Regions from separate parts of the Mycobacterium intracellulare ATCC 13950 genome, predicted to be linked through region 2. Evidence: predicted binding sites of a transcription regulator. Region 2 holds the regulator's gene; the other holds the start of a gene.
What was found. Region 2 encodes LexA, which represses DNA repair genes until DNA is damaged. Its sites were predicted from a motif close to CGAACANNTGTTCG; they were not measured.
Positions count from the first base shown of each region.

Region 1: the regulator LexA is predicted to act here: its motif matches at 4,689-4,702, upstream of ruvC (crossover junction endodeoxyribonuclease RuvC).

Region 1 is NC_016946.1:3,559,016-3,573,912, forward strand. It holds gene car (carboxylic acid reductase) at 1-317, shown strand, start outside; gene OCU_RS40980 (hypothetical protein) at 381-1,073, opposite strand; gene OCU_RS40985 (DUF1304 domain-containing protein) at 1,203-1,589, opposite strand; gene OCU_RS40990 (hypothetical protein) at 1,688-2,374, opposite strand; gene ruvB (Holliday junction branch migration DNA helicase RuvB) at 2,468-3,523, opposite strand; gene ruvA (Holliday junction branch migration protein RuvA) at 3,520-4,119, opposite strand; gene ruvC (crossover junction endodeoxyribonuclease RuvC) at 4,116-4,670, opposite strand; gene OCU_RS41010 (DUF4178 domain-containing protein) at 4,864-5,475, shown strand; gene OCU_RS41015 (DUF2617 family protein) at 5,493-6,008, shown strand; gene OCU_RS41020 (DUF4247 domain-containing protein) at 6,005-6,436, shown strand; gene OCU_RS41025 (DUF350 domain-containing protein) at 6,462-6,917, shown strand; gene OCU_RS41030 (polyamine aminopropyltransferase) at 6,914-8,491, shown strand; gene OCU_RS41035 (YebC/PmpR family DNA-binding transcriptional regulator) at 8,590-9,345, opposite strand; gene pdxT (pyridoxal 5'-phosphate synthase glutaminase subunit PdxT) at 9,606-10,196, opposite strand; gene tesB (acyl-CoA thioesterase II) at 10,193-11,029, opposite strand; gene pdxS (pyridoxal 5'-phosphate synthase lyase subunit PdxS) at 11,044-11,892, opposite strand; gene OCU_RS41055 (NUDIX hydrolase) at 12,025-13,047, opposite strand; gene OCU_RS41060 (glycosyltransferase family 4 protein) at 13,047-14,171, opposite strand; gene OCU_RS41065 (phosphatidylinositol mannoside acyltransferase) at 14,171-14,897, opposite strand, start outside.
Region 2 is NC_016946.1:3,675,779-3,690,675, forward strand. It holds gene OCU_RS41670 (trypsin-like serine peptidase) at 1-691, opposite strand, end outside; gene OCU_RS41675 (proteasome assembly chaperone family protein) at 922-1,893, shown strand; gene OCU_RS41680 (alpha/beta fold hydrolase) at 1,954-2,985, shown strand; gene OCU_RS41685 (PhzF family phenazine biosynthesis protein) at 3,031-3,717, shown strand; gene OCU_RS41690 (peroxynitrite isomerase) at 3,742-4,227, opposite strand; gene nrdR (transcriptional regulator NrdR) at 4,262-4,726, opposite strand; gene OCU_RS41700 (LysM peptidoglycan-binding domain-containing protein) at 4,879-5,373, opposite strand; gene lexA (transcriptional repressor LexA) at 5,665-6,375, shown strand; gene OCU_RS41710 (LGFP repeat-containing protein) at 6,391-8,607, opposite strand; gene OCU_RS41715 (acyl-CoA dehydrogenase family protein) at 8,977-10,137, opposite strand; gene hflX (GTPase HflX) at 10,259-11,680, opposite strand; gene dapF (diaminopimelate epimerase) at 11,733-12,599, opposite strand; gene miaA (tRNA (adenosine(37)-N6)-dimethylallyltransferase MiaA) at 12,604-13,521, opposite strand; gene OCU_RS41735 (class III extradiol ring-cleavage dioxygenase family protein) at 13,530-14,222, opposite strand; gene OCU_RS41740 (DMT family transporter) at 14,264-14,897, opposite strand, start outside.

The DNA of each region.
Region 1 (14,897 bases), 120 kb from region 2:
GGCTGGATGAGTACATCGATTGGCTGATCGAGGCCGGGTATTCGATCGAGCGGATCGCCGATTACTCCGAGTGGCTGCGGCGCTTCGAGACCTCGCTGCGGGCCCTGCCCGATCGGCAGCGTCAGTACTCGCTGCTGCCGCTGCTGCACAACTACCAGAAGCCGGAAAAGCCGATCAACGGCTCGATGGCGCCCACCGACGTGTTCCGTGCCGCGGTGCAGGAAGCGAAAATCGGCCCCGACAAAGACATCCCGCACGTCTCGGCGCCGGTGATCGTCAAGTACATCACCGACCTGGAGTTGCTCGGACTCCTCTGAGGTGAGCCAAACAGCAGGTCGCCCAGCCCTTTTGGGGCTGGGCGACCTGTTTCGGTGTGCCGACTACTGCTGCGGGTGCGGCCAACGCAGATATGCGGCGTTGCCCCCTGATCCCGCGCCCGCCCGGTGGCGGCGCCATCCCCGCTTTGGTTCGGGGTCAGACGACGCGCGCGGCTTGGTCAGCGCACCCGAGGAGACCTCGGCCGGCTGCTCGTAAACCGAATCCCGATACGGCTCAACGGTCGGTGTGCCCGTGGTGGCCGGCGCCAGCGGCTGCACGTCGCGCGCCAGGCGCACGGCGGTGCGCGCCAACACGACACCTCCGATGAAGATGATCAGCGCGCCCAGGCCCGAGAAGTAGGTGACCTCGAGCACCGCGCGCTTGCGGTCGGTCGCGGCTATCGGGTCACCGGCGGAGCCGATTCCCAGCAGCGGGGCGACGTCGCCGCCCACCACGAACCAGGCGCCGGCCAGCACGGCCAGCCAGCCGCCCAACATCGCGGCGACGCGGTTGCCGGCAACGATCAGCAGCAGGCCGCCCAGCGCGGTGGCCGCGCCCGGCGCGACTTCCAGCCAGCCCCGGGCCGTGCTCCACGCCCAGTTTCGGTCCGGCGTGTAGGCGAAGTTGAAGTGTGGACCGACAAACGGTATTAACGCCCCCCAGGCTCCCAGAATGACCAGGAGCAATCCGCTGACCGCGCCTCGCGAGCGCGGCATGCTCAGCGCGCTGGTTCGGCCGTCTTCTGCGTATTTCATGACATCCCCTCGTTGAATACCGGGCCTGTTTCCGGCTCGAGATGGGTACCCGGCGACTTCCACTAGTAACCCACGCGGCAAACGAAAGCCAACCGAGCGCCGTGGTTGTTGAGGCTGGTGAGACTGGTGTTACTGCTGAAGGCCGAGCAACAGCAGCACGATCGCCATCGCCGGAAAGGTGCCCTGGGCGAGCGCGGCGCGGGCCTTGTCGGGCGCGGACACCAGCAGCACCACCGCGGCCGCGGCCATCGATCCGATGCCGGCGAAAACGAGCGCCGCGCCAACGGTGGTGTGCCCCAACGCAATTACGGCGATGCCGATGCCGGTGACGATCGCGAGGAACAAGTTGTAGAAGCCTTGGTTGAAGGCGAGCAGCTTCGTGGTTTCGGCTTCCGCGGGGGTGGTGCCGAAGGTGGCGCGGGTGCGCGGCGAGGTCCAGGTCAACGATTCCATCACGAAGATGTAGACGTGCAGTAACGCCGCCAGCGCGGCGAACAGCAGCGCGGTCGTGATCATCGCGTCCTCCTCGTCTCGCGGTCGCTCGCACTACCTTCGCGCAAAGCGGCACCGGCAGCCAAGGGCTGCCGGTGCCGTTCGTGTTGCCGGCTACCGTCCTAGACGCCGGCGTGGTGGCGGTGGAACAGGCCGCCGGGGCGGCGGTGGAACAGGCCATGCCCGCCGCGCTCGCGGGGCGCCGCGTCGGCCGGCACCGCGTCCGTCGGTGCGGGCGCCGTGCCGCCCGTCTCGTCGTACATGGCCGGTTGGGCCGCCGGCACGGCGGCATCGCCCGCCGCAGGCGCCGGTTGGGTCACCACGACGTCGCGCGCGTGCCGAACGGCCAGGCGTGCCACGGCCGCCCCACCCAGGAACACGATCAGGGCGCCGAGGCCGGTGAAGTAGGTGACCTCGAGCAGGGCCCGTTTCAGGTCCGCCGCGGCCACTGGTTGGCCGACGTCCCCGATGCCCAGCGTCGGGGCGAACGCGCGGCCGACGACGAACCAGGCGCCGCCCAGGACCGCCAGCCACCCGCCGAACACGGCGTTCGCGCGGTTGCCGGAGAGCAGCACCAGCAGGCCACCCACCGCCGCGGCGACCCCGGGAAGCACCTCGAGCCAGCCTTTGGCCGCGGTCCAGGTCCAGGCCGGGTCGGTGGCGTAGGCCCAGTCGATGTTGGGCCCGAAGAACGGAACCAGCGCACCCCAAGCTCCCAACAGAATCAGGAGTAGCCCGGTCAGCGCGCCGCGGGTACGCGGCATGTACAGCGCGCGAGGGCGTTCGTAGTCGTGGCGCCTGTTCCTCATCTTCAATCTCCTTCACGAGGCGTGATTGTTGTGAGGTTGGTTACCCACGGCGCCGCGAAGTAACCGGATGGGGCCCGCGCGATCGTTTGCTGGCTACTCGAACAGGCCGGGCTGCCCGAGACCGGCCGCCCCGGCCGGCGGCGCCATCCCCAGGTGCGTCCACGCCTGGGCGGTGGCCACCCGGCCGCGCGGGGTCCGGGCGACCATGCCGGCGCGGACCAGGAACGGCTCGCACACCTCCTCGACGGTGGTCGCCTCCTCGCCGACCGCCACCGCCAGCGTCGACACCCCGACCGGGCCGCCCCCGAAGCTGCGGGTCAGCGCCGAGAGCACGGCCCGGTCCAGCCGGTCCAGTCCCAGTTCGTCGACGTCGTAGACCGCCAGCGCGGACTTGGCGACGTCGCGGGTGATCACGCCGTCGGCGCGCACCTCGGCGAAGTCCCGCACCCGGCGCAACAGCCGGTTGGCGATCCGCGGCGTGCCCCGCGAGCGGCGGGCGATCTCCTCGGCCGCGTCGCCGCCGAGTTCGATGCCCAGGATCCCGGCGGAGCGAGCCAGCACCCGCTCCAGCTCGGCGGGCTCGTAGAAGTCCATGTGCGCGGTGAAGCCGAAGCGATCGCGCAGCGGGCCGGTCAGCGCGCCGGACCGGGTGGTGGCGCCAACCAGGGTGAACGGCGCCACCTCCAGCGGGATCGACGTCGCGCCCGGGCCCTTGCCGACGACCACGTCGACCCGGAAGTCCTCCATGGCCAGGTAGAGCATTTCCTCGGCGGGCCGCGCGATGCGGTGGATCTCGTCGATGAACAACACGTCGTGCTCGACCAGGTTGGACAGCATGGCCGCCAGGTCGCCGGCGCGTTCCAGCGCGGGGCCGGACGTCAGCCGCAGCGAGGAGCCGAGCTCGGCCGCGATGATCATGGCCAGCGACGTCTTGCCCAGCCCCGGCGGCCCGGACAGCAGGATGTGATCCGGTGTGCCGCCGCGGTTTTTGGCGCCCTCGATGACGAGCTGCAGCTGTTCGCGCACCCGCGGCTGGCCGATGAACTCCCGCAGCGAGCGCGGCCGCAGGCTGACGTCGATGTCGCCCTCGCCGGGCGCCAGCGCGCCGGAGACGTCGCGGTCCGACCAGTCTTCCTCAGCGGGGGTCATCGGGACTTGCCCAGCAGCGACAGGGCGGCGCGCAGCGCACCGGAGGTGGTCGCGTCCTGCTCGGCGGCCAGCACCTTGTCGGTGGCTTCCTCGGCCTGCTTGACGGCGAACCCGAGGCCCACCAGGGCCTCGATCACCGGCCCGCGGACCGCGTGGCCGTTGAGCGCGGCGCCCGCGGGGGCCGCGCCCGCACCGGCGGCGCCCACCTTGTCCCGCAGCTCCAGGACCATCCGTTCGGCGCTGCGTTTGCCGATCCCGGGCACCCGGGTCAGCGCGGCGACGTCGCCGTCGTGCAGCGCCCGGCGCAGCGCGCCGGCGTCGTGCACGGCCAGGGTCGCCATCGCCAGCCGGGGCCCGACCCCCGACACCGACAGCAGGGTCAAAAACAGGTCGCGGGTGTCGGTGTCGGTGAAGCCGTACAGCGTCATCGAATCCTCGCGGACGATCATCGCGGTGATCAGCCGCGCCTCGGTCCCGGTCCGCAGCGTGGACAGCGTCGACGGCGTCGCGTTCACCCGGTAGCCGACGCCGGCGGCCTCGATCACCGCATGGTCGAGCGCCACCTCGAGCACCTCGCCGCGCACCGCGGCGATCATCGGGCGGCCTTGAGCTTGGCGTTGTATTTCTGCCGCTGCTGGGCGGCCAGCGCCTCGGCGGCGGCCATCCGGGCGATCATCGGCGCCCGCCAGCAATGGCAGATCGCCAGCGCGAGCGCGTCGGCGGCGTCCGCCGGCGTCGGTTTGGCTTGCAGCGCAAGGATTCTGGTGACCATCGCGGTGACCTGGGCCTTGTCGGCCGCGCCGTTGCCGGTGACCGCGGCCTTGACCTCGCTGGGGGTGTGGAAGTGCACGTCGATGCCGCGCCTGGCCGCCGCCAGCGCGACCACCCCACCGGCCTGGGCCGTGCCCATCACCGTCGACACGTTCAGCTGGGAGAAGACCCGCTCGACGGCCATGACGTCGGGCTCATGCGTGGCCAGCCAATGCTCGACGGCGTCACTGATCGTCAGCAGCCGCTCGGCGAGCGGTGCGTCCGACGGCGTGCGCACCACGTCGACGTCGAGCGCGACCACGGTGCGCCCGCGCCCACTCTCGACGACCGACAGCCCGCACCGGGTCAGGCCGGGGTCGACGCCCATCACCCGCATTACCCGCTCCCACCTAGTAGAACAGCTGTTCGATACCCTAGCGGCCGGCACCGACGCGCCGCGGCTGCGACACGCGGCGGCGCCACCGATTCTGGGCCGATTCCCGGGCCGCGAGGTTACCGCGCCGGTGCCGCGAAAAAGCTGTTAGCTTTAGCCCACGTTCGCTCAAGCATCGTGGCAACGGAGGGTGCGCGTGGGATCTCTGCTGGTCGTGCTCGCCATCGTGCTGTTCATCGCGTCCATCGTGGTGCTCGTCATCGCTTTGCGCCGTCCCAAGCGGCCGGCCGAGCGCGCCGGGCGGCCGGATCCGCTCGCGTCGGACGCGATGCCGCAGTTCGGGCCGCGCCAACTGGGCCCCGGCGCCATCGTCAGCTACGGCGGCACCGACTACATCGTGCGCGGGTCGGTCACCTTCCGCGAGGGACCGTTCGTCTGGTGGGAACACCTGCTCGAGGGCGGCGACCAGCCGATCTGGTTCAGCGTCGAGGAGGACGACGGACGACTGGAACTGGCGATGTGGATCACCCGCAAGGACGTCCCGCTGCGGCCCGGCGACCCGTACGTCGTCGACGGCGCGATGTTTCACGAGACCGAACGCGGCCGCGCCTCGTACACGACCGAAGGCACCACCGGGCTGCCGGCCGGCGGCGAGATGGAATTCGTCGACTGCACCAACGAGGACGAGACGGTCCTGCTCTCCTTCGAGCGCTGGGCCCCGGACATGCCCTGGGAGGTGTCGACGGGCAAGGCCGTGTCGCCCGGCGAACTCACCGTGTACGCGGCGCCCCCGCCCAGCCCCGCCTAGCGCGCGAGGTCAGGCCGGTGCCCCTTCATCAGCTCGCCGTGACCCCGGCGGACGTATCCGGGCAGCGGCTGGGGCTCGCGCTCAACGCGCCGGTCCCCGCGCCGCTGGCCACCTGCCGGCTGGACCATCCCTGCGGCGCCGGGGCGCTGCTGCTCGGGGTGCTCGGCGCGTCGCACGTCGTCGCGGTTGAGCACGCCGCGGGCCGGTTCTCCGAGGAAATCTCTTGCACGGCACGCAATCTCGGGGCCGACCTGCCCGAGCGCACCGACGCGCCCGGCTACCGCCTGCAATCGCGCACCGGCGTCCGCGACGAGGCGGACTTCCGCCGCCTCGCGCACGACCTGCGCGGCCGCTGCGCCCGCCAGGCGGGCTGGCTCGGCGGCACGTTCCCGGGCGACGACGCCGCGCTGACCGTGCTGGCCGCCGAGCCCGACGGCGCCGGATGGCGTTGGCGGACATGGCATCTGTACCCGGGGCGTCCCGCGGGCTCCGGCGGGACGGTGGTTCACACGGCGAGCCGGTGGCAACCGTGAGCCGGACCCGCCTGTTCGTGATCTCCGGCCTGCTGGCGGCCGGCGCGGTGGTGTGCCTGATCACCGGAATCATCCTGTTGCAGAAGAACATCGCGTCGTACGTGGCGGGCCACTATCACGAGTACGCCCACGACGTGAACGGCAGGCGCTACCAGTGCAGCGGGTCGCCACGGCAGGCGGCCGACACGCTCGCCGCGTACGCGCACCCCGAGGCGCGCGCCGACAACGGCAACACCGAATACCTGCGGTACGCCAACAACATCGTGATCGTCGGCCCCGACGGGACCTACCCGTGCAGCATCCGCGTCGAGTCGCTGAGCGCCGGCTACAGCCACGGCGCGTTCATCTTCCTCGGTCCCGGATTCACCCCCGGCTCCCCGTCGGGCGGTTCCGGAGGCAGCCCCGGCGGCCCGGGCGGAACCAAGTGATGGCACCACCGCAAAGGAGACAACCATGTACCTCGCCGTCGAGATCGGAACCGTCGACATCAATCCCGTGCTGAAGGGCGCGGTCGCGACGATCCTGTACTTCGTCGTCGGCATGGCCGTCCTGCTCGTCGGGTTCTACGTGGTCGACGTGCTGACCCCGGGAAAGCTGCGCCACCTGGTGTTCATCGACCGCCGCCCCAACGCCGTGATCGTCGCGGGCGCGATGTACATCGCGCTGACCGTCGTCATCATCACCGCGATCGCCAACAGCTACAGCCAGTTGGGCCAGGGGCTCCTCGGCGTGGCGGTGTACGGATTGATGGGGGTGATTTTGCTCGGGATAGCGCTGCTCACAATGCATCTGCTGATTCCGGGGAGTTTCCACGAGCACATCGACGAGCAGGTGCTGCATCCCGGCTCGTTCGCGGTGGCGCTGATACTGCTCGCGGTGGGAGGGGTGACCGCCGCGGCGGTGTCATGAGCTCCGTCGACGTGGCCACGGCCCCGGCGGCGCCGTCCGCGCCGGTATCGGGGCGGTGGCGGGCGCTGCTGTTGGCCGCCGTGGCGGCGTGCGCGGCCTGCGGCATCATCTACGAACTCGCGCTGCTGACGCTGTCGGCCAGCCTCGACGGCGGCGGCATCGTCGCCACCTCGCTGATCGTGGCGGGCTACATCGCCGCGCTGGGCGTGGGCGCGCTGCTGGTCAAACCCCTGCTGGCGCACGCGGCAATTACCTTCATCGCCGTGGAGGCGCTGCTCGGCGTCATCGGCGGGCTGTCCGCGGCGGTGCTGTACATGGTGTTCGCGTTCCTGGACGGCTCCGTCGGGTCGACGTGGGTGCTGGCGGTGAGCACGGCCCTGATCGGCGGCCTGGTCGGTGCCGAGGTGCCGCTGTTGATGACGCTGCTGCAGAGCGGGCGGGTGACCGGTGCCGCCGACGCCGGGCGCACGCTCGCCAACCTCAACGCGGCCGACTACCTCGGCGCGCTGCTGGGCGGGCTGGTCTGGCCGTTCCTGCTACTGCCGCAGCTGGGGATGATCCGCGGCGCGGCGGCCACCGGCATGATCAACCTGGCGGCGGCGGCCGTCGTCGCGCTTTTCCTGCTGCGCCACGTGGTTTCGACGCGCCAGCTCCTGCTGGCGCTGTGCGCGCTGGCCGCCGCGCTGGGGCTGCTCGCCACCCTGCTGCTGCGTTCGGCCGACGTCGAAACCACAAGCCGGCAACGGCTTTACGCCGACCCGATCGTCGCCTACCGGCACACGCCCTACCAGGAGATCGTGGTGACCCGCCGCGGCAACGACACCCGCCTGTACCTCGACGGCGGGCTGCAATTCTCCACCCGGGACGAATACCGCTACACCGAAAGCCTGGTGTACCCCGCCGTCGGCAAGGGCGCGCGTTCGGTGCTGGTGCTCGGCGGGGGCGACGGCCTGGTGGCCCGCGAGTTGCTGCGCCTGCCAGGCGTTTCCAAGATCGTGCAGGTCGAGCTCGACCCTGCGGTGATCGACATCGCACGCACCACGCTGCGTGGCGCCAACGGCGGTTCGTTGGACAACCCGCGGGTGGCCGTGGTGACGCAGGACGCGATGAACTGGTTGCGCGGACCCGACCTCGACCGGTTCGACGCGATCATCGTCGACCTTCCCGATCCCGACACACCCGTGCTGGGCCGGCTGTATTCGGCCGAGTTCTACGCGCTGGCCGCGCGGGCGCTGGCGCCCGGCGGGCTGATGGCGGTGCAAGCGGGCAGCCCCTTTTCCACGCCGACGGCCTACTGGCGCACGGTGTCGACGATCCGGGCGGCGGGCTATGCGGTCACGCCGTATCACGTGCACGTGCCGACGTTCGGCGATTGGGGATTCGCCCTGGCGCAGCGCGCCGATACCGCACCCACGCCGACGGTGCCGCCCGACGCTCCCCCGCTGCGTTTCCTCAACCAGCAGGTGCTTCAGGCCGCGTGCGTGTTCTCCGGCGACGTCGCGCCGCGGCCCGTGGAGCCGTCGACCCTGGACAATCCGCGCATCGTCGAGGACATGCGGCACGGGTACGACTAGATCCCTTGCGTAATCCCTTGCGCCGAGCGTGCAGTGAGGGCGAAAAATCGGCCGAAATCTCGCCCTGAGTGCACGCTCGGCGAGGCGAAGGAGGTGAATTACTCCTGGTCGAGGGCGGCGAGCACCTCGTCGGACAGGTCCACGTTGGTCCACACGTTCTGCACGTCGTCGCTGTCCTCCAGCGCGTCGACCAGCTTGAACACCTTGCGCGCGCCCTCGACGTCGACCGGCACGCTGACCGACGGCTGGAAGCTCGCCTCGGCGGACTCGTAGTCGATGCCGGCGTCCTGCAGCGCGGTGCGCACCGCGACCAGGTCGGTCGGCTCGGAAATGATCTCGAAGCTCTCGCCGAGGTCGTTGACGTCCTCGGCGCCGGCGTCGAGCACCGCCGTCAGCACGTCGTCCTCGGTCAGGCCGTTCTTCTCCAGCGTGACGACGCCCTTGCGGGTGAACAGGTAGGACACCGAGCCGGGGTCGGCCATGTTGCCGCCGTTGCGGGTGACGGCCACCCGGACCTCGCCCGCCGCCCGGTTGCGGTTGTCGGTCAGGCATTCGATCAGGACCGCGACGCCGTTGGGCCCGTAGCCCTCGTACATGATCGTCTGGTAGTCGGCGCCACCGGCTTCCTCGCCCGCGCCGCGCTTGCGGGCCCGCTCGATGTTGTCGTTGGGCACCGAGGTCTTCTTCGCCTTCTGGATGGCGTCATACAGCGTCGGGTTGCCGGCGGGGTCACCGCCGCCGGTGCGGGCGGCGACCTCGATGTTCTTGATCAGCCGGGCGAATTCCTTGCCGCGGCGCGCATCTTTGACGGCCTTTTGGTGCTTGGTGGTGGCCCACTTGGAATGGCCGCTCATCGGTGTCTCTTACCTCTTCTATGTCTGGAAAGTTCGCCAGTCGAGTCTACGTGGATGTCTGCGGCCGACGACCGGGCACTTCACTCCGGTCGCAGGGTTCCCGCAGTCACGACTTCCGGCGAGAGTGTGCGCTGAGGGCTTTGGCTGTGCGGTGACGGCGTTGAGTGTGCGCTGGCGGCGGCGACCCGCCCGGGGAGCGTCGCCCTGGACGCACACTGAAAACCCGGACTGCACACCGAACGCCCTGACGGCCTCGGCCGTCAGCCGGTCACCATGTCGACGAACATGTGGTGGATCCGCCGGTCGCCGGTCACCTCGGGGTGAAACGCCGTCGCCAGCTTGCGGCCCTGGCGCACCGCGACGACGTGACCGGCGGCGCTGGCCAGCACCTCCACGCCGTCACCGACCCGCTCGACCCACGGCGCGCGGATGAACACCGCCCGCACCGGATCGTCGAGGCCCGCGAAGTCGATGTCCCCTTCGAACGAGTCGACCTGTCGTCCAAAGGCGTTGCGCCGCACGGTCATATCGATCGCGCGCAGGGGCAGCGCCTCCCTCCCGCCCGCCCCGGCGTCGAGAATCTCGCTGGCCAGCAGGATCATCCCGGCGCACGCGCCGTAGGCGGGCAGCCCGTCGGCCAGCAGCCCGCGCAACGGCTCCAGCAGGCCGAGGTCTCCCAGCAGGTGGCTCATGGTCGTCGATTCCCCACCGGGGATGACCAGCCCGTCGACCGCCTCCAGCTCACCGCGCCGGCGCACGGGCATCGACTCGGCCCCGGCTTCGCGCAGGGCCGCCAGGTGCTCGCGGGTATCGCCCTGCAGCGCGAGGACCCCGATCCGGGGGGCGCTCACTGGTGATATCCCCGCTTGAAGCGGGTCAGCCCCTCCTGCATGACCGCCGCGACCATCTCGCCGGATTGGGTGAAGATCTTGCCCTGGCACAGCGCGCGGCCGCCGTTGGCCGACGGGGAGGACTGGTCATACAGCAGCCACTCGTCGGCCCGGAACGCCCGCATGAACCACATCGCGTGGTCCAGCGACGCCACCTGCAGGTGCTCGCGCACGTCGAGGTGGGTGACCTGCGCCGACCCCAGCAGGGTCAGGTCGCTCATGTAGGCCAGCGCGCAGATGTGCAGCACCGGGTCGTCGGGCAGCGGGTCACGGTGGCGGAACCAGACCTGCTGCTGGGCGGCCTTTCCCGGCGTGAGCTGCAGGCGCTCGCGCGGCACGATGCACACGTCCCACTCCGCGAACTGCTTGAACCCGGCGTCGTCGAACACCTTGACCGAGTCCAGCCCCGGCAGGCCGTCGGGCGGCGGCGCGGGCGGCATGGGGTCCTGGTGGTGGATGCCTTCCTGGTCGGTCTGGAAGGACGCGCCCATGCTGAAGATGATCTCGCCGTGCTGAATGGCGTTGACGCGCCGGGTCGCGAACGAGCCGCCGTCGCGGGTGCGCTCCACGATGAACACCGTGCGCTCCTTGGCGTCCCCGGGCCGCAGGAAGTAGCCGTGCAACGAGTGGACCTGGTAGCGCGGGTCGACGGTGCGCACCGCCGACACCAGCGACTGGCCGGCGACATGACCGCCGAAGGTGCGCTGCAGGAATCCCGATTCCGGGCTGAAGATGCTGCCCCGGTAGATGTTGACCTCGAGCTGCTCGAGATCAAGGATCTCTTCGATCGCCACCAATAGCCCTCGGCTTACCAGCCGCGTTCGGCCAGCCGATGGGGCTGCGCGATCTGCTCGACGTTGATGCCGACCATCGCCTCCCCCAGCCCACGCGAGACCTTGGCCAGCACGTCGGGATCGTCGTAGAAGGTGGTGGCCTTGACGATGGCCGCCGCGCGCTGGGCGGGGTCGCCGGACTTGAAGATGCCCGAGCCCACGAAGACGCCCTCGGCGCCGAGCTGCATCATCATCGCCGCGTCGGCGGGGGTGGCGATGCCACCGGCCGTGAACATGGTGACCGGCAGCTTGCCTGCCCGGGCCACCTCGACGACGAGTTCGTAGGGCGCCTGCAATTCCTTTGCGGCAACGTATAATTCGTCTTCGGACAGCGACGTCAGGCGGCGGATCTCGCCGCCGATCGCCCGCATGTGCGTGGTCGCGTTGGAGACGTCCCCGGTGCCGGCCTCGCCCTTGGAGCGGATCATGGCGGCGCCCTCGTTGATCCGTCGCAAAGCCTCGCCGAGGTTGGTGGCGCCGCACACGAACGGCACGGTGAACTTCCACTTGTCGATGTGGTGGGTGTAGTCGGCGGGGGTGAGCACCTCCGACTCGTCTACGTAATCCACCCCGAGGCTCTGCAGGATCTGCGCCTCGACGAAGTGCCCGATGCGCGCCTTGGCCATCACCGGGATGGTCACCGCCGAGATGATGCCCTCGATCATGTCCGGGTCGCTCATCCGCGACACCCCGCCCTGGGCGCGGATGTCGGCGGGCACCCGCTCCAGCGCCATCACGGCGACGGCGCCGGCGCCCTCGGCGATCTTGGCCTGCTCGGGGGTGACGACGTCCATGATGACGCCGCCCTTGAGCATCTCGGCCATGCCGCGCTTGACGCGTGCGGTTCCGGTTCGCCCGTTGCCGTCCGGTGGGTGGGCGCTAGTCACTGCTTGATCTCCTTCAACCGTTGTCGACCCAGTCTAATGAGGCGCTTTGGCCCGCGTTGACCGACGGAGTCAGCGGATCGACAGCAGCGGGCCGGGGGCGCGGCCGCCGGCGAGCGCGGCCGCGTCGGTGAGCAGTCCGGATAGTTGCATGGGGTACACCGTCTCCCCCGCGGCGACGAGCTGGGCGATGTCGGCAGCGTCACACCAGCGGTGGCCGTGGATGTAGCTGCGTTCCAGTTCGGTGCGGCCCGTGCGCGACGGCTCGAACCGGCGGGTGCGGTAGACGAAGTAGAACTCCTCGCTGTCGATCAGCGAGCCGTTGAACTCGAAGACCTGGTCGCGCCGCCACACGGGCCCGACCATGTCGGTGGGCGCGACCCGCAGGCCGGTTTCCTCGGCGAGCTCTCGCGCGGCCGCCTCGGCCAGCCGTTCCCCCTGCTGCACTTCGCCGCCCACGGTGAACCACCACTTCGGGGCGGGCTCGCCCAGCGCCGGATCCGACCCGCGCAGCAGCAACACCGCCCCGCTCTCGTCGAGCAGCACGACGCGGGCCGAGGTGCGGTGGTTGAGCACGCCGTGATCGCCGTGGGCCAACGCGTGCGGCCGCTCGACGATCTCGAAATAGCTGGGCAGCCCGGCGGTCCCGCCCAGGTGGAACAGCCGCACCAGGGGCCGCTCGGCCAGCGCCAGCGTGTCGCGCACCGCGTCGTTGTGGAAGCGGCGGGCCAGCAGCACCCGGGCCTCGGCGTCGGCCAGCTCGGCGATCAACCCGGCCGGCAGGGACGCCGGGTTGACGGCGGCCAGCGCGGCCGACAGCTCGTTTTCGCACGTCTCCCGCGCGGGCCGGGGCGCGCCCTCGGCGGCGTCGGCCAGCGCCGCCAACCGCCGGCCCTCGGATGCGCCGCCGTAGGCGTCGATTGCCACGGCGCGCGCCACCACCGCGCGGCGCGCCAGCGCGCCGTCGAGCGCCTGCCACGACAGGTCGTAGCGGACGTGCAACCGGTCCAGCCGGTTGGCCGTCCGGTACGCCCAAGCGCCGAAGACGGCCAGCACCGCGACCAACACCGCGATGGCGACGATCAACCCTGTCATCAACTGGCCACCTCAACCTTGGCGCCCGACGCGGCGACCGTCTCGTACACCCGCAGGATCTGGCTGGCCACCACCGACCAGTCGTAGCGCTGGACGGCGGCCGAACCGGCCGCCACATAGCGTTCGGCCAGCCCATCATCCTCCAGCACCTCGATCAGCGCATCGGCGAGCGCGGCGCCGTCGCCGACGGGTACCAGGCGGCCCACGTCCCCGCCGGCCAGCACGCGCCGGAAGGCGTCGAGGTCGCTGGCCACCACCGGAGTCCCGGCGGCCATGGCCTCGACCAAGACGATGCCGAAGCTTTCCCCGCCGAGGTTGGGTGCGCAGTAGACGTCGGCGCTGCGCATGGCCGACGCCTTCCCGGCATCGTCGACCTGGCCGAGGAAGCGAATGTTGTTCACGAATTCGCCTGCCTGCGCGCGTAATTCGTCTTCGTCACCGCGTCCGACGATGAGCAGCTGCACGTCGGCGAACCGATCAACCAGCCGCGGCAGCGCGTCGAGCAACACCCCCACGCCCTTGCGCGGCTCGTCGTAGCGCCCGAGGAACAGCACCGTCTTGCCGGGCCGCGGGTAACCGTCCAGCAGCGGCGCGGTGGCGAACGAGCCGACGTCGACGCCGTTGGGGATCTCCACCGCGTCGGTTCCCAGCGCCTCCATCTGCCAGCGCCGCGCCAAGTCGGACACCGCGATCCGGCCGACGATCTTCTCGTGCATCGGGCGCAGGATGCCCTGAAAGACCGTCAGCGTCAGCGATTTGGTGGTCGACGTGTGAAACGTCGCCACGATCGGGCCCTCGGCGATGTTGAGCGCCAGCATGGACAGGCTCGGCGCGTTGGGCTCGTGCAGGTGCAGCACGTCGAAATCGCCTTCGGCGAGCCACTTTTTGACCCTGCGGTGGGTGGCCGGGCCGAACCGCAGCCGGGCCACCGACCCGTTGTAGGGAATCGGGACGGCCTTGCCCGCCGAGACGACGTAGTCGGGCAACACGGCGTGCGGCGAGGCCGGCGCGAGCACGCTGACGTCATGCCCGCGGGCCCGCACCACCTCGGCAAGCTGCAGGACGTGCGACTGCACCCCGCCCGGAACGTCGAACGAGTAGGGACAGATCATCCCGATGCGCATCAGGCGTCCCTTAGCCGGGCCTGCTTGTTCTCGGAGAGGTCGGCCAGCCACTGCGGCTGCATCATGTGCCAATCCTCGGGGCGGGCGGCAATGTTCTTCTCGAAGTGATCGGCCAACAGCTGGGTGATCGCGCCGACGTCGCCGCCGGTGCAGTCCAGCGCCGGGTGGATGGCGACGCCCCAGCCCTGGCCCTCGAACCAGCAGTGGGCCGCTAGCAGGGCCGCCCCCGTCGCGATCGCGAGCTTCGCCGGCCCGGCCGGCATCCGGGTGGGTTCGCCGAAGAAGTCGACCTGCACGCCGGTGCGGGTGAGGTCGCGCTCGGCCATCAGGCACACCACCCGGTTGTCCCGCAGCCGGTCGCACAACACGTCGAAGGGTGGCCGCTCGCCCCCGGACAAGGGCAGCACCTCGAAGCCGAGGCCTTCGCGGTAGGCGATGAACCGCCGGTAGAGCGACTCGGGTTTGAGTCGCTCCGCGACGGTGGTGAAGGTGCCGTGTGTCTGCGCCAGCCACACCCCTGCCATGTCCCAATTGCCGCTGTGCGGCAACGCGATCACTGCGCCGCGGCCGCCGGACAGTGCCGCTTCGATATGGTCGCGGCCCTGAACAGAGTCGTGCAGCTGGCGGCCGACCGCGGCGAGGTCCATGCCCGGCAGGCGGAACGCCTCGCGCCAATAACGGGCGTAGGAGGCCACGGACGCCCGCATCAGTGAATCCGGAACGTCT
Region 2 (14,897 bases):
GCCCGGTGAGCGTGGTGCCGCTGACCCACGGAGCGCCGCTGGTGCCGTCCACCAGACCTTCGCACGCGAGCGCGGGGAACCCGCTGTCGCTGACCGAGGTGCTGCCCTGGCACCCGATGGGCTCGCCGCCCACGCCGACCGGATAACCCAGCACGGTGACGCGACTGCCCGGTGGGGGCGTCACGCCCAGCGTCAGCGCCAGACCCGCGCGGGACTCGACGCTGGCGCCGGTGTCGTTGCTGACTCGCGCGATCGCGTAGTCGGCATGCGGATCCTTGCTGGCGACCCAGCGCGGATCGAGGTAGACCGCGTCGGCCTTCCACACGTCGGTGGGAGCGGGCGCGGCGTCGCCGGCGAAACCGGGAACGAAGGTGATCAGCGACGCCCCGGCCAGACAATGCGCCGCGGTCATGATCAGGTCCCCGCCCTTGGAATGCACCACCGAACCGGTGCAAACGTGGAGCGGCCCACCGTCGATGAAGATCGCCCCGATCCGCCGGTCCGGCTCCACCGGACCCGCGACCGCCTTCTGCTCGGGCTGGCTGAGCCGCTGCACGGGGCCGCCGGTCCGCGGCGCCGACACCGGGGCGCCCGACACCTGCTCGACGGGCCGATGACACGACGTCAGCGACGCCGCCACCCCCACCACCGAGCAGAGCACCAGGATCGGTATGCGCATCGCCTTCATCATGCCCGACGCCGCGGCGGCGAGCCGACTTCCGCGCGACGCCGTGCGCCACGGGGTTTGCTGACGCCGCGGAGGGGACCCCCGATAGGGTCTCACCGGATTACGCCTGAGAATTATCGCGTTCCACGGTGCGAACGCCGGAACCGAGTTCGCTGTTCTATCCGGGTGCCGCCTGATTCAGGGGACACTTGGTAGGGCACCCTGAAGGGACCCCCGAGAGGAGGCGATCGATGATGGATCACCATCGAGACCCAGGTGACCAGTACCAGCAGGGCCAGCCCGGCATGTACGAGCTGGAGCTGCCCGCGCCGCAGTTGTCGACGTCCGACGGCCGCGGCCCCGTACTGGTGCACGCCCTGGAGGGCTTTTCCGACGCCGGTCACGCCATCCGGCTGGCGGCCTCGCATCTCAAGGCCGTGCTGGACACCGAGCTGGTCGCGTCCTTCGCGATCGACGAATTGCTGGACTACCGCTCACGGCGGCCGCTGATGACCTTCAAGACCGATCACTTCACCAACTATGACGACCCGGAGCTGAGCCTCTACGCGTTGCGCGACACCGTCGGCACCCCGTTCCTGTTGCTGGCCGGCATGGAGCCCGATCTCAAGTGGGAGCGCTTCATCACCGCGGTCCGCCTGCTGGCCGAGCGCCTCAACGTGCGCCAGACCATCGGCCTGGGTACCGTCCCGATGGCCGTTCCGCACACGCGGCCGACCACGATGACCGCGCACTCCAACAACCCGGAGCTGATCGCCAATTTCCAGCCGTGGATCGCCGAGATCCAGGTCCCGGGCAGCGCGTCCAACCTGCTCGAGTACCGGATGGCCCAGCACGGCCATGAGGTGGTCGGCTTCACCGTGCACGTCCCCCACTACCTCACCCAGACCGATTACCCGGCCGCAGCTCAGGCGTTGCTCGAGCAGGTCGCCAAGACCGCGTCGCTGGAGCTGCCGCTGACCGCGTTGACCGAAGCCGCGGAGGTGATCCGGGCCAAGATCGACGAGCAGGTCGAGGCGAGCGCAGAGGTCGCTCAGGTGGTGGCCGCGCTGGAGCGCCAGTACGATGCCTTCATCGACGCTCAGGAGAACAGATCGTTACTGTCGCGCGACGAGGATCTGCCGAGCGGCGACGAGCTGGGCGCGGAGTTCGAGCGATTTCTCGCCCAGCAGGCGGAGAAGAAGTTCGACGACGACGATCAGGCCTGACCCTCTGCCGAACACCCAGCCACACCGCCCTTAGCCCGGCCCGACAGCAAGGTTGGCCCTATGACCGAGCGGAAGCGCAAGAACAGGCTCCGCCCGGTGCGCGAAGTGACCGCACCCACACTCGAGTTCCGCACCATCCACGGTTACCGGCGCGCCTACCGCATCGCGGGCTCCGGGCCGGCGATCCTGCTGATCCACGGCATCGGCGACAACTCCACCACGTGGAATGCCGTGCAGGCCAAGCTCGCCCAGCGCTTCACGGTCATCGCCCCGGACCTGCTGGGTCACGGCCGATCCGACAAGCCGCGCGCCGACTACTCGATCGCCGCATACGCCAACGGGATGCGGGACCTGCTCAGCGTGCTCGACATCGAACGGGCCACCATCGTCGGTCATTCGCTGGGCGGCGGTGTGGCCATGCAATTCGCCTACCAGTTCCCGCATTTGGTGGAGCGGCTGATCCTGGTGGGCGCCGGCGGCGTGACCAAGGACGTCAACTTCGTCTTGCGGTGGGCTTCGCTGCCGATGGGCAGCGAAGCCATCGCCCTGCTGCGATTGCCCCTGGTGCTGCCGGCGGTCCAGGTCGCGGGCCGGGTCCTGGGCGCCGCGCTGGGCAGCACCGGCCTGGGCCGCGACCTGCCCAACGTGCTGCGGATCCTCGACGATCTGCCGGAACCGACGGCGTCGGCGGCATTCAGCCGAACCCTGCGGGCGGTGGTGGACTGGCGCGGGCAGATCGTCACCATGCTCGACCGATGTTATTTGACCGAAGCCATCCCGGTGCAGATCGTCTGGGGCACCAAGGATGTGGTGGTCCCGGTCCGGCACGCGTGGATGGCCCACGCCGCGATGCCCGGTTCGCGGCTCGAGATCTTCGAGGGCTCCGGCCACTTTCCCTTTCACGACGACCCCGCCCGCTTCATCGAGGTCGTCGAGCGCTTCATGGATTCGACCGCGCCCGCCGAATACGATCAGGCCGCGCTGCGCGGGTTGCTGCGCACCGGTGGTGGCGAGCGGGCCGTGAGCGGCCCGGCGCCCACGCGCGTCGCCGTGCTGAACGCCATGGGGTCCGACGAACGCAGCGCCACCTGAACACCTTGGCCGAGGCGGCCCGGTTCGGGGCCGTACAGTCGGGCCATGGGTATCGACGTCACGGTGTTGCGGGTGTTCACCGACGCGGACGGCAATTTCGGCAATCCGCTCGGCGTGGTGGATGCCGCTGAGGTCGGGGTCGGGGACCGGCAACGGGTAGCGACCCAATTGGGCTACAGCGAAACGGTTTTCGTCGACCGTCCGGCCGCGGGCTCCGCGACCGCGCACGCCACCATTTACACGCCCCGGACCGAGCTGCCGTTCGCCGGGCACCCGACCGTCGGCGCCTCGTGGTGGCTGCGAGAGAACGGTCGGCCGGTCAACACGTTGCAGATACCGGCGGGAATCGTGCAGGTGGGCTACGACGAACACCACACCCGCATCAGCGCCCGCGCGGAATGGGCGCCCGAGTTCGCGTTGCACGAATTCGCTTCGGCCGACGATGTTCTCGCCGCCGACCCGACGGACTTCCCCGACGACACGGCGCACTACCTGTGGGCCTGGACCGACCGGGCCGCCGGGGCGCTGCGGGTGCGCATGTTCGCCGCCAACCTCGGTGTGGCCGAAGACGAGGCGACCGGTTCGGCCGCGATGCGCATCACCGACTACCTGAGCCAAAACCTGCGGATCACCCAGGGCAACGGCTCGGTCATCGAAACCACCTGGAGCGCCGAGGGCTGGGTCGCGGTGGCCGGTCGGGTGGTCAACGACGGTGTGCGACAGCTGGACTGACCGGGGCCGCCGGCGGTCGCACGCTCAGCGCTGCCGGTGCAGCACCGCGGCCAGGTGGTCCTGCAGCGGCTGGCCGACCGCACCCATCTGCACCGTGTAGGACAGCTCATCGCCGTCGATGCGGAAGCAACGCCCCAGTCCCGTCACCTCTTTGGCCGTAGGCGTGAGGCCGACCGTCGTGGTGGACATCTGCATGTCGATGAGGTCGCCGGTGACCGAATAGGTGCCGACCTCGATCTCGGTGATGCCGCTCGGGTGGGCCAGCACCAGCTCGACGTGACCCGGCTGCGGCACGCGAAGGTATCCCGTCTCGGCGTGTAGCGGCTTGCCGTCGGCCACCGCCTTGGTTTTCTGGGCGTAGGCCAAAAACGGTTTGCCCACATGGGCGAACGTGACTTCTTCGAGGTAGTCGAACGGCGGGATCGTCGGGTACTTGCCCGCGCCCTGGCCGACCCACGTGCCGAGGAGCGGGGCCAGGGCCGCCAGGTCGGGATGCAACTCAGGGGGCATGCACCGAGCCTAGCGGGCCCCCCGGCGGGATCCGTCAGCCCGGCGTGGCCACTCCGCGGTGCTCGCGCAGCGCCTGGATCTCGCGCTCGAAGTCGTCGGCGGACTCGAAGGAGCGGTACACGGACGCGAACCGCAGGTACGCCACCTCGTCGAGATCGCGCAGCGGCCCGAGGATGGCCAGGCCGACCTCGTGGCTGGGGACCTCCGGGGAGGCCACGGCGCGCACGGTGTCTTCGACCTGCTGGGCCAGCAGATTCAGCGCGTCGTCGTCCACCTGGCGGCCCTGGCAGGCCCGGCGGACTCCGCTGATGACCTTTTCCCGGCTGAAGGGCTCGGTGACGCCGCTGCGCTTGACCACCGCCAGGACCGCGGTTTCCACGGTGGTGAAACGCTTTCCGCATTCGGGGCACGATCGGCGACGCCGGATGGCCTGCCCCTCGTCGGTTTCGCGCGAGTCGATCACCCGGGAATCCGGATGACGGCAGAAGGGACAGTGCATGACCGCTCCTTCACCGTGCCGACAACCGGGTACCGCAGAACTTTGAGCGTACCCGTGCGCTGACCTGCACGGCTAACGGAGCCGCCGTCCCCGGGGCGGCACCACGCGGGCCGCACACCTCACGGGCCGGAACCGTTGGGACACAACGATCGTCAGCCGATCGGGGCGATCAGCGTTTGGCCGGCAACCAGCGTCGGCGAGTTCAGATCGTTGAGCTCACGGATGCGATCGGCCACCGCGGCGGCCGGCGCGTCGGGGGCCACGCGGTGAGCGACATCCTGAAGCGACTCCCCCGCGTCGACCCGCACGACGGCGAGCCGGTTCGGGACGGGGGCGGCCGAATTCGTCGAGTCGCCGTTGAGCGCCTGCCCCACGTTCGCGACGAGGCCCAGCCACAGCGTGATCGCCCCGGCGGCGAGTGCCAGACCAACCGTCGTCGCCCAGGTGACGGCGCGCCTGCGGTGCGGAGCGACAGACATCGCGACCCCGGTGCCGTAGTAGCGCGTCGGGGCGCCCGCGGGCCGCGACGGCGCGGGGCGCCGCGAGCGGGCCAGGCCGTCCCTGCCGTACCGAACGCCCTGAACCGGTCCGTTGACCGGGCGCCGAAGACTGCTGGTGCGCGGCGCAAGCGTGTGGATGACTGTCATCTGCGTTCCTCCGGTCAACTAGCTCTCGCTCGTGTGTTCGACTCTAATCGCTTGTGTGTTCGAAACCCGAACATTTGAGCGAAGCGTGTCGCACGAGCAAAACGCTAGATCACACCACCGACAACTCCGTCGGCCTCTACCACTGTCACGAGGCACAAATACCCGGTCTCGGCAAGAGTTACACATTTGTGATTCGGCCGATGGCGGCGCTTTTCCGGCCCGGGACGCCCGGCGACACGCCAGTCGAACACATGTTTGATTCTTGTCGGCGGTGCGGCTACATTCAGTGCCATGGGCGACAGCAACGACACTTCCCCGAACACCGGCCCGGCCGCGGCGGACGGCCGGCTGCACTCCGTGGACTCCGCGCTGACCGAGCGGCAGCGCACCATTTTGAATGTCATTCGCGCCTCGGTGACCAGCCGCGGCTATCCCCCGAGCATCCGGGAGATCGGCGACGCCGTCGGGCTGACGTCGACGTCCTCGGTGGCGCACCAGCTGCGCACGCTGGAACGCAAGGGGTATTTGCGCCGCGACCCCAACCGCCCCCGGGCGGTCGATGTCCGCGGCGCCGACGACGACGTGGCCGCGCCCGCCACCGAGGTGGCCGGGTCGGATGCGTTGCCGGAGCCCACATTCGTCCCGGTTCTCGGGCGGATCGCGGCCGGTGGACCCATCCTGGCCGAGGAAGCCGTCGAAGACGTGTTCCCGCTGCCGCGCGAGCTGGTCGGCGAGGGCACGCTGTTCCTGCTCAAAGTGGTGGGCGACTCGATGGTGGAGGCCGCGATCTGCGACGGCGACTGGGTGGTCGTGCGCCAGCAGAACGTCGCCGACAACGGCGACATCGTCGCGGCGATGCTGGACGGCGAGGCCACCGTCAAGACGTTCAAGCGCGCCGGCGGTCAGGTGTGGCTGATGCCGCACAACCCGGCGTTCGACCCCATCCCGGGCAACGACGCGACCGTGCTGGGCAAGGTCGTCACGGTGATCCGCAAGGTCTAGCGGCCGGCGGCCCCGCTAGTCGGCCCGGGTGAAGCCGTTGGCCAGCGCGACCTCTTCGCTGGACAACCAGATCTCGGGCAGCGTGTCCTGGTACAGGTCGCTGCCGGGCGTGTAATACAGGCCGTACCGGGCGCTCGCCTTGATCGGGTAGCCGTCGGGCGCCTGGTACGGGTCGTCGAGTGGCAGGTGGATGGTCGGGCGCCCGTCCGGGCCCGCCAGCCCGTTCTCCGAGCCCTCCTCGGCGTCGTCCGCGGCGGCGTGCCGACCGCCGGATCGCTGCGCGGCGACGAAGGCCCCGGCCGCGCCTGCGCCGACCGCCCCGGCCTCGGCGGCCCCGGACACGTCGGGCTCCGCGGCGACATCGTCCTCGGGTTCGACTTCCGCCTCAGGGACCGCGACGTCGGGATACTCATCCTCGGGCGCGGCGGTTTCCAGGGCACCGGTGACGGCGTCGGCATCCGGCGGCGTGTGCGCAACGGCGACGTCGGGATACTCGTCGTCGGCGTACTCGTCCTCCGGATAGCCGGCGTCGGCGTAGTCGGCGTCGACGTAGGCGGCATCGTCGGCGGTCTCGGCCTCGGCGACCTCGGGAACGGCGTCGGTGTAGTCGGTGTAATCGGCCTCGGCATCGGGATAGTCGGCCTCCGCCAGCATCTCCTCCGAGACGACGGGGATGGAGTCGGTGTCGATCGCGTCGGGGTCTTCCTGCTCGACGCCGTAGTCGCTCTCCGACGGCGCCTGACGCTGCCAGCTGACCCGCGCGGTGGCCGCGGCATCGGTCGGCCGCTCGGGTTCGCGCGGCCCGCCCGGCGCGAAATGCTCGGTCGCGAGGTCGGGGTCCTCCGGGCCCCAGGGCGCGTCATACCCCTGGTCGGACGCATACCCGGCGGCGCCGTCCGCGCCGGAGCGGCGCCGGCGCCATCCGAACAGCGCCCACGCCACCACCACCAGCAGCACCAGGACGGGAATGGCGGCCAGCCACCACCACGAATGCCAGCCGAACTTGTCGGCGTGTGACGGCATGGCCGAACTGCTCGGCTGGTTCTGGCCCGAGACCTGAAGGCCGCTCAACAACGGCGCCAGGTTGGCCGGGTCGGTGCTGAACGTGTTCTTCGCCCGGTTCCACGAGATCTTGCCGCCGGTGAACTGCTGCGAGATCACGTCGCCGTCCACGGCCTGGTCGCCGACGGGCGCCCCCAGTTTGCCGGCCGGACCGCGCAGTTTGTCCCAGGCGGCCTTCATCGCCCCGCGCACGACGAACGCGCCGTGCTCGGCGGTACGGAAGATCACCGGTTTGTCGGCGGCCGAGAAGGTGCAGATCCGGCTGGACGGGCCGATGCCGCCCTCGGTTTCGTTGGTGACCGGGAATCCGAGGCCGCTGCCGACGGGCCCGCCGAGCGACTCGTATTTGGCCAGGATGTCGGTCTCGAGCGCGTTCGCGCCGGTCGCCGGGGTGAAGAACACCTTGCCGCCGGCGAAGTTCTGGACGATGCCGTCACCGCCGATGGGGGTCTGCCCGCCCTGCTTGGCACCCAGCGGTCCGTTGGGCCCCCCGGCCGCCCGCCACGCCATGTTGATGGCCGCGGTGGGATCGATCGCCACCTGCAGGCCCTTCAACTGGTCGGCCAGCCCCGGCGGTTCGGTGGTGAACTGCTTGGTCTGCCGGTTCCACGAAACCTGGCCGCCGCTGAACTTCTGCGAGGACACCTCGCCGTTGTAGGTCTCGTCGCCGACCGGAACACCGAGCACCCCGCCCGAGCTGCCCAGCTTGTCCCAGGCGGAGTTGATGGCGCCGCGCACCACGTACGGGCCGTGCTCGGGTGTCCAGAAAATCACCGGCTTGTCGGTGGCCGAGAAGGTGATCACCCGGCTGTCGGGGCCCGCCAGGCCCGGCACTTCGCTGATGGCCGGGAAACCCAGATCGCTACCGGCCGGCCCGCCCAGCATCTCGTATTTCTCGAGGATGGGCCCGTAGGCGAATTTGGCGCCGGTGGCCGGGGTGAAGAACATTTTGCCGCCGTCGAAGTCCAGGGCGAACCCCTCCCCGGCGGGGTACACGTCACCCTTGCGGGGGCCGAGCGGGGACGTGTCGCCGCCGGCCTTCTCCCACGCGGCCATCATCGCCGCTTCGGCGTCACCTATCGGGCTCGCGGCGGCGACGGGCCCCAGCAATACGGCGGCTAGTGCTGTGGTCGTCAGGCTGACCAGCGCGCTTCCGATCAGCTTGCGCATGTGACCTCTATGCACCTTCACCAAGCCTTCCAGCCTCCGGATACGGCTCTATCTGCGGCTATGCCCTTACCTGCATAACCGGCGAAACGGGCCGTTCTTCCGCGGGGAATGGACCCGCTCACGATCCGCCTTATCGCCGGGCTCGCATAACTTTGCTCCAGCCAACAAGAAATGCGAAGTCAAATCACGAATTTTACAAAAAGGGATACCACACCGATGTCGAAATGATGCCGGGCCACGGCCGAATCGCGACCATCCATGCGTCGGCGCATATCGCGCCCAAAGCCGGCCGGGATTTCATCAATCGAGCACTGCCACCGCGGCCCGCGGGGCGTTCGCCGACTGGACGACGATCCGTTAAACGAAAAGCTATACGCCGAGGCTGCGGCCGATGATTTCCTTCATGATTTCGGTCGTGCCGCCGTAGATGGTTTGCACCCTGGCGTCCAGATAGGCACGGGCGACCGGGTATTCGCGCATGTAACCATAGCCGCCGTGCAGCTGCAGGCAGCGGTCGATCAGGTGCACCTGCTTTTCGGTGCAATACCACTTGGCCATTGCGGCCTGCTCGGCGGTCAGCTTGTGGTCCAGGTGCAGGCGAACGAATTCGTCGACCATCATGCGCACCGCGGTCGCCTCGGTCGCCAGCTCGGCGAGCACGAAGCGGCTGTTCTGGAAGCTGCCGATCGGCTTGCCAAAAGCCTTGCGCTCCTTGGTGTATTGCAGCGTCTGCTCCAGCACCTGCTCCATCGCCGCGGCGGCCATGATAGCGATCGAGATCCGCTCCTGGGGCAGGTTCTGCATGAGGTAGATGAACCCCATGCCCTCTTGGCCCAGCAGGTTCTCGGCCGGCACCTTCACGTCGGTGAACGACAGCTCGGCCGTGTCCTGCGCGTCGAGCCCGATCTTGTCCAGGTGCCGTCCGCGCTCGAAGCCTTCCATCCCACGCTCGACGGCGAGCAGGGAGAAGCCCTGGGCGCCCTTGTCCGGATCGGTCTGCGCGACGACGATGACCAGGTCGGAGTTGATCCCGTTGGTGATGAACGTCTTTGAACCGTTGAGCACGTAGTGGTCGCCCTGCTTGACCGCGCGGGTCTTGATGCCCTGCAGGTCGCTGCCGGTGCCCGGCTCGGTCATCGCGATCGCCGTAATCAGTTCTCCGGTGCAGAATTTCGGCAGCCAGCGCTGCTTTTGCTCCTCGGTCGCCAGCGCCAACAGGTACGGCGCCACGATGTCGTTGTGCAGGCCGAAACCGATGCCGCTGTAGCGACCGGCGGTGGTCTCCTCGGTGATGATCGTGTTGTACCGGAAATCCGGGTTACCCCCGCCGCCGTACTCCTCGGGCACCGCCATGCCCAGGAAGCCCTGCTTGCCGGCCTCGAGCCACACGCCGCGGTCGACGATCTTCGCCTTCTCCCACTCGTCGTGGTACGGCGCGACGTGGCGCTCGAGGAAGGCCCGGTAGGACTCGCGGAACAGGTCGTGCTCTGGCTCGAAAAGAGTGCGCTGGTATTTGATGGCGCTGCTCATGGAATAGACCTCCGGCGACGGTGATTTCTGCAGCCCAACATATACCAACCGGACGGTTGGTCGGCAGCTGGCGGGTCGGCGCCGGCGGTGCGCTGGGGAATCGGCCGCTACGGCCGACGGCTCAGCGGGCGGCGAACTCGCGCAGCCGGCCGGCCAAGGCGACCGGGACCCGGGCCTTGATCCGGGTGCCCTCGGCGTCGTGCTCCTCGTGCTGGACGCGCCCGTCGGCGTGCAGGCGGGCCACCAGGTCCCCGCGGTGATACGGGATCACCACGTCCACGGCCGTGTCGGCGGGCACGGCCAGCTCGGCGATGCGGCGGCGCAGGGCGTCGATGCCCTCGCCGGTGCGCGCGGAGACGAACACCGCGCCCGGCAGCGCGTGGCGGAGCTTGGCCAACGCCAAATCGCTTGCGGCGTCGACCTTGTTCACCACCAGCAGCTCGGGCGGGGGCGCGCCGTCATGGTCGGCGATGACGTCGGTGACCACCTGTCGGACCGCATTGATCTGCGCCAGCGGGTTGACGTCGGAGCCGTCGACGACGTGCACCAGCAGGTCGGCGTCGACGACCTCCTCCAGGGTGGAGCGGAAGGCCTCGACGAGCTGGGTGGGCAGGTGCCGGACGAACCCGACGGTGTCGGTGAGCACGAACGAACGTCCTTCGTCGAACTCGGCGCGCCGCGTGGTGGGCTCCAGGGTGGCGAACAACGCGTCCTGCACCAGCACCCCGGCGCCGGTCAGCGCGTTGAGCAGGCTGGACTTGCCGGCGTTGGTGTAGCCGACGATGGCGATCGACGGCACGTCGCTGTGCAACCGGCGGCTGCGCTGGGTGTCGCGGACCTGCTTCATGTCCTTGATCTCGCGGCGCAGCTTCGCCATCCGCTCGCGGATGCGCCGCCGGTCGGTCTCGATCTTGGTCTCACCGGGACCGCGCAGGCCCACGCCTCCCCCACTGCCGCCGGCGCGGCCACCGGCCTGCCGCGACATCGACTCACCCCAACCGCGCAGCCGCGGCAGCATGTATTCCATCTGGGCCAGCGACACCTGCGCCTTGCCCTCCCGGCTCGTGGCGTGCTGGGCGAAGATGTCCAGGATCAGCGCGGTGCGGTCGATGACCTTGACCTTCACCGCCTTCTCCAGCGCGGTCAGCTGAGCCGGGGACAGCTCACCGTCGCAGATGACGGTGTCGGCGCCGGTCGCCAGCACCACCTCGCGCAGTTCGGCGGCCTTACCCGAGCCGATGTAGGTCGACGGGTCGGGCTTGTCGCGGCGCTGGATGAGCCCTTCGAGCACCTGGGAGCCGGCCGTTTCGGCGAGGGCGGCCAGCTCGGCCATGCTGGCCTGGCTGTCGGCGGCGGTGCCGTCGGTCCACACGCCCACCAGGACGACCCGCTCCAGCCGAAGCTGGCGGTATTCGACCTCGGTGACGTCGGCGAGCTCGGTGGACAGGCCGGCGACGCGGCGCAGCGCCGACCGATCCTCGAGGGCGAGTTCGCCCGTGCTGGGCTCCGTGACCGCGTGATCGCGAAATTCGGGATGTGTCATAGGCAATAAGAGATGATGCACGCAAAGTCGGTGGCGTGCATCTGATTTAACGCTACTGTTCGCGCCACCATTCCTCGCTGATTTCTCCGTGGGCCACCAGTACCGACGGCCCCCGCAGGTAGCTGGTGGCGTCGGTGATGGTGACGACGACCTCGCCGCCCGGCACCCGGACGGTCAGCGTGCCGGTGTCCGCCCCGGTGCCGGCCAGCGCGGCGACCGCGGCCGCGACCGTTCCGGTGCCACACGAGCGTGTTTCGCCGACCCCCCGCTCGTGGACGCGCATGTGCACCGCCCCGGCGTCCGGTGCGGTGAGGATCTCAACGTTCACCCCGTCCGGGAATTGGGCGGGGTCGAAACTGACCGGCGCGGCCACGTCCAGCGCGGCCAGCGCGTCGACGGTCAGGCCGGGGTCGACGCAGGCCAAGTGGGGATTGCCCACATCGATCGCCACGCCGGAAAACCGCCGCCCGCCCAGGACGGCGTCGCCCGGGCCGAGCGTGTTGGCCTTGCCCATGTCGACGCTGATGTCGGCGGTGGTCCCGTCGACGCGATGCACGCTGACCGCCCGGGGGCCGGCCAGCGACCCGACGACGAAATCGTCGCGGTCCTCCAGCCCGCTCGCGCGCAGGTAGTGGGCGAAGACCCGCACGCCGTTGCCGCACATTTGGGCGATGGACCCGTCGGCGTTGCGGTAGTCCATGTACCAGTCGTCGGCGGCCACGCCGTCGGGCAACCGGTCCAGCACGCCGGCCGCGGCGGCGGCGCCGGCCGTGGTGACCCTCAGCACCCCGTCGGCGCCCAGCCCGCGTCGCCGGTCGCAGAGGGCGGCCACCCGGGACCCGGTCAGGCTCAGCTCGGCCGCCGGGTCGGGCAGCACCACGAAGTCGTTCTGGGTGCCGTGGCCCTTTGCGAATTTCACCAGTTCAGGATACGTGCCGCCACGCGCGTACCGCGCCGTCGACGAGCCCGGCGCGATCGTCGGCGTTGAGCCACTGCACCCGGTGGTCGCGCCGGAACCACGAGCGCTGCCGTCGCACGTAGCGGCGGGTGCCCACGAACGTCTGCTCCCTGGCCTCGCGGAGTCGATCCGGGCCGCCACCGTCGTCGAGCGCCGCGATCACCTGCGCGTAGCCCAGGGCTCGCGAGGCGGTGACCCCGTCGCGCAGGCCGTGCTCGAGCAGGGCGGTGACCTCCCCGACCAGGCCCTGGTCGAACATGGCGTCGGTCCGCTTGGCCAGCCGGTCATCGAGAATCGTTGTGTCACAGTCCAATCCGATGATGGCGGTGTCCCATCGCGGGGCGCCGATCCGGGGCGCGGAGGCGGCGAACGGCCGGCCGGTCAGTTCCACCACTTCCAGGGCCCGCACCGTGCGGCGCGCGTCGGTGGGCAGGATCGATGCGGCCGCGGCGGGGTCGCGACGGGCCAGCTCCGCGTGCAGCTCCCCCACCCCGACCTCGCCCAGCCGCCGCTCCCAGCGTGCGCGCACGGCGGGATCGGTGGCGGGAAACGACCAGTCGTCGAGGAGTGACTGGATGTAGAGCATGGAGCCGCCCACGATGATGGGCACCGCGCCGGCGGCCGCGATCGCCTCGATGTCCGCGGCGGCGGCTTGCTGATAGCGGGCGACGGTCGCGGTCTCGGTGACGTCGAGGACGTCGAGCTGGTGATGCGGAATGCCGCGGCGCGCGTCGACGGCCAACTTGGCGGTGCCGATGTCCATGCCCCGGTACAGCTGCATCGCGTCGGCGTTCACGATCTGTGCGCCCAGCCGCTCCGCGATGTCGAGGGCCAGCTGCGACTTGCCCGTTCCGGTGGGACCGATGATGGCCAGTGGTCGCACGGCCACCGTCACAGCTGCCAGGCGCCGGCGAAGTAGCCCACCCCGTAGGGCGCCCCCCGGTACAGCTCCTTGGCGGATCGGGGCCCCGGCTCGGCCAGGCCGGCCAACACCTGAAAGGCGACCCGCCCCAGGATCTGGGGCGGCAGGCGGGTCAGCGCCGCCACGTCGCCGTCGGCGAGCGCGTCGTTCAGGGCCTCTTGCGCGGGCGCGTTGTCCGGGTGGTGTCCGCCGGGGGCGGACGGGGTCAAGGTGTTGGCGCCGTCGGCGACGACCAGCACCCCGATCGGCTCGGGCAGCCGGTCGATCTCGGTTCGCAGTTCGCGGCCCCGGCGAAGCGCCGCGGTGGCGCCGTGGTCGCCGCGGTAGACGCGGACCCACGCGCTGGCCTGCGGCTGCGCCCGGCCGCGCACCCAGCCGCCCAGCAGCGCGCACACCGGGAGTGCAAGTGGCTCGGGCTCGTCGCCGTCCTGCGGTGACAACCGGACACGCACGTCAACTCCGAAACCCGCGAACGTGCCCGCGGCGTCGGGACCGAATTCCTCGTCGGCGGGGCCGGTCCCGATGATCACCCAGCGTTCGGGCAGCAACGCGGCCGCCGCGAGCGTCGCCGCGACCAGATCGGCCACCTCGGCGGCGGCCGCCCCGGCAAGTTCGGGAACAAGCACCGGCGCCGACGGGACGATGGCAATGGCGCTCAGCACGCCACCAAACTAACGTGATCGGGCCGCCACCAGCGAACCAGTCAGCAGCGTGGGCCGTCGGCGACCACCAGGCACTCGCCGTAGGGACCGAGGCTCTCTTCGGCGGATGCGTCCCGGGCCCGCTTTCTGCGCGGTGCGCCCCCACCGGATTCGGTCCGGTCGACGGCGGCGGCCTCGCCGCGCGCCAGCGCGATGGTCGCGACGATCACCACCGACACCGCGGCGACCAGCACGAACGACTCGGCCCCGCTGGCGTTGACCGTCTCGCCCAGCACCAGCACTCCGAGCAGCCCCGCGACCACCGGCTTGGCGACCGTCATCGTCGGCAGCGACGCCGTCAGCGTGCCGGCGCGGAATGCCGATTGCTGGAAGATCATCCCGGCCAGCGCCACCAGCAGCCAGGGCACGAACTCCGGCGAGGTCAGCACGCGCGCGACGCCGTGCTCGGACATCTCGACGATGCCCTTGGTCAACACCGCGAACAGCGCCAGCGAGGAACCCGCCACCACCGCGAGCAGCACCGCCGCGAACGGGCTGCCGGACCAGATTCGCGCGGCCACCACGCAGCCCACCAGCAGCGGCGCCATGACCAGGGCCACGATGATCCAGGTCTGCAGCGGCGCGCGCTGGTGGCCGGACTCCGGGTCGCCGACGATGATGACCACCGCCAGCCCG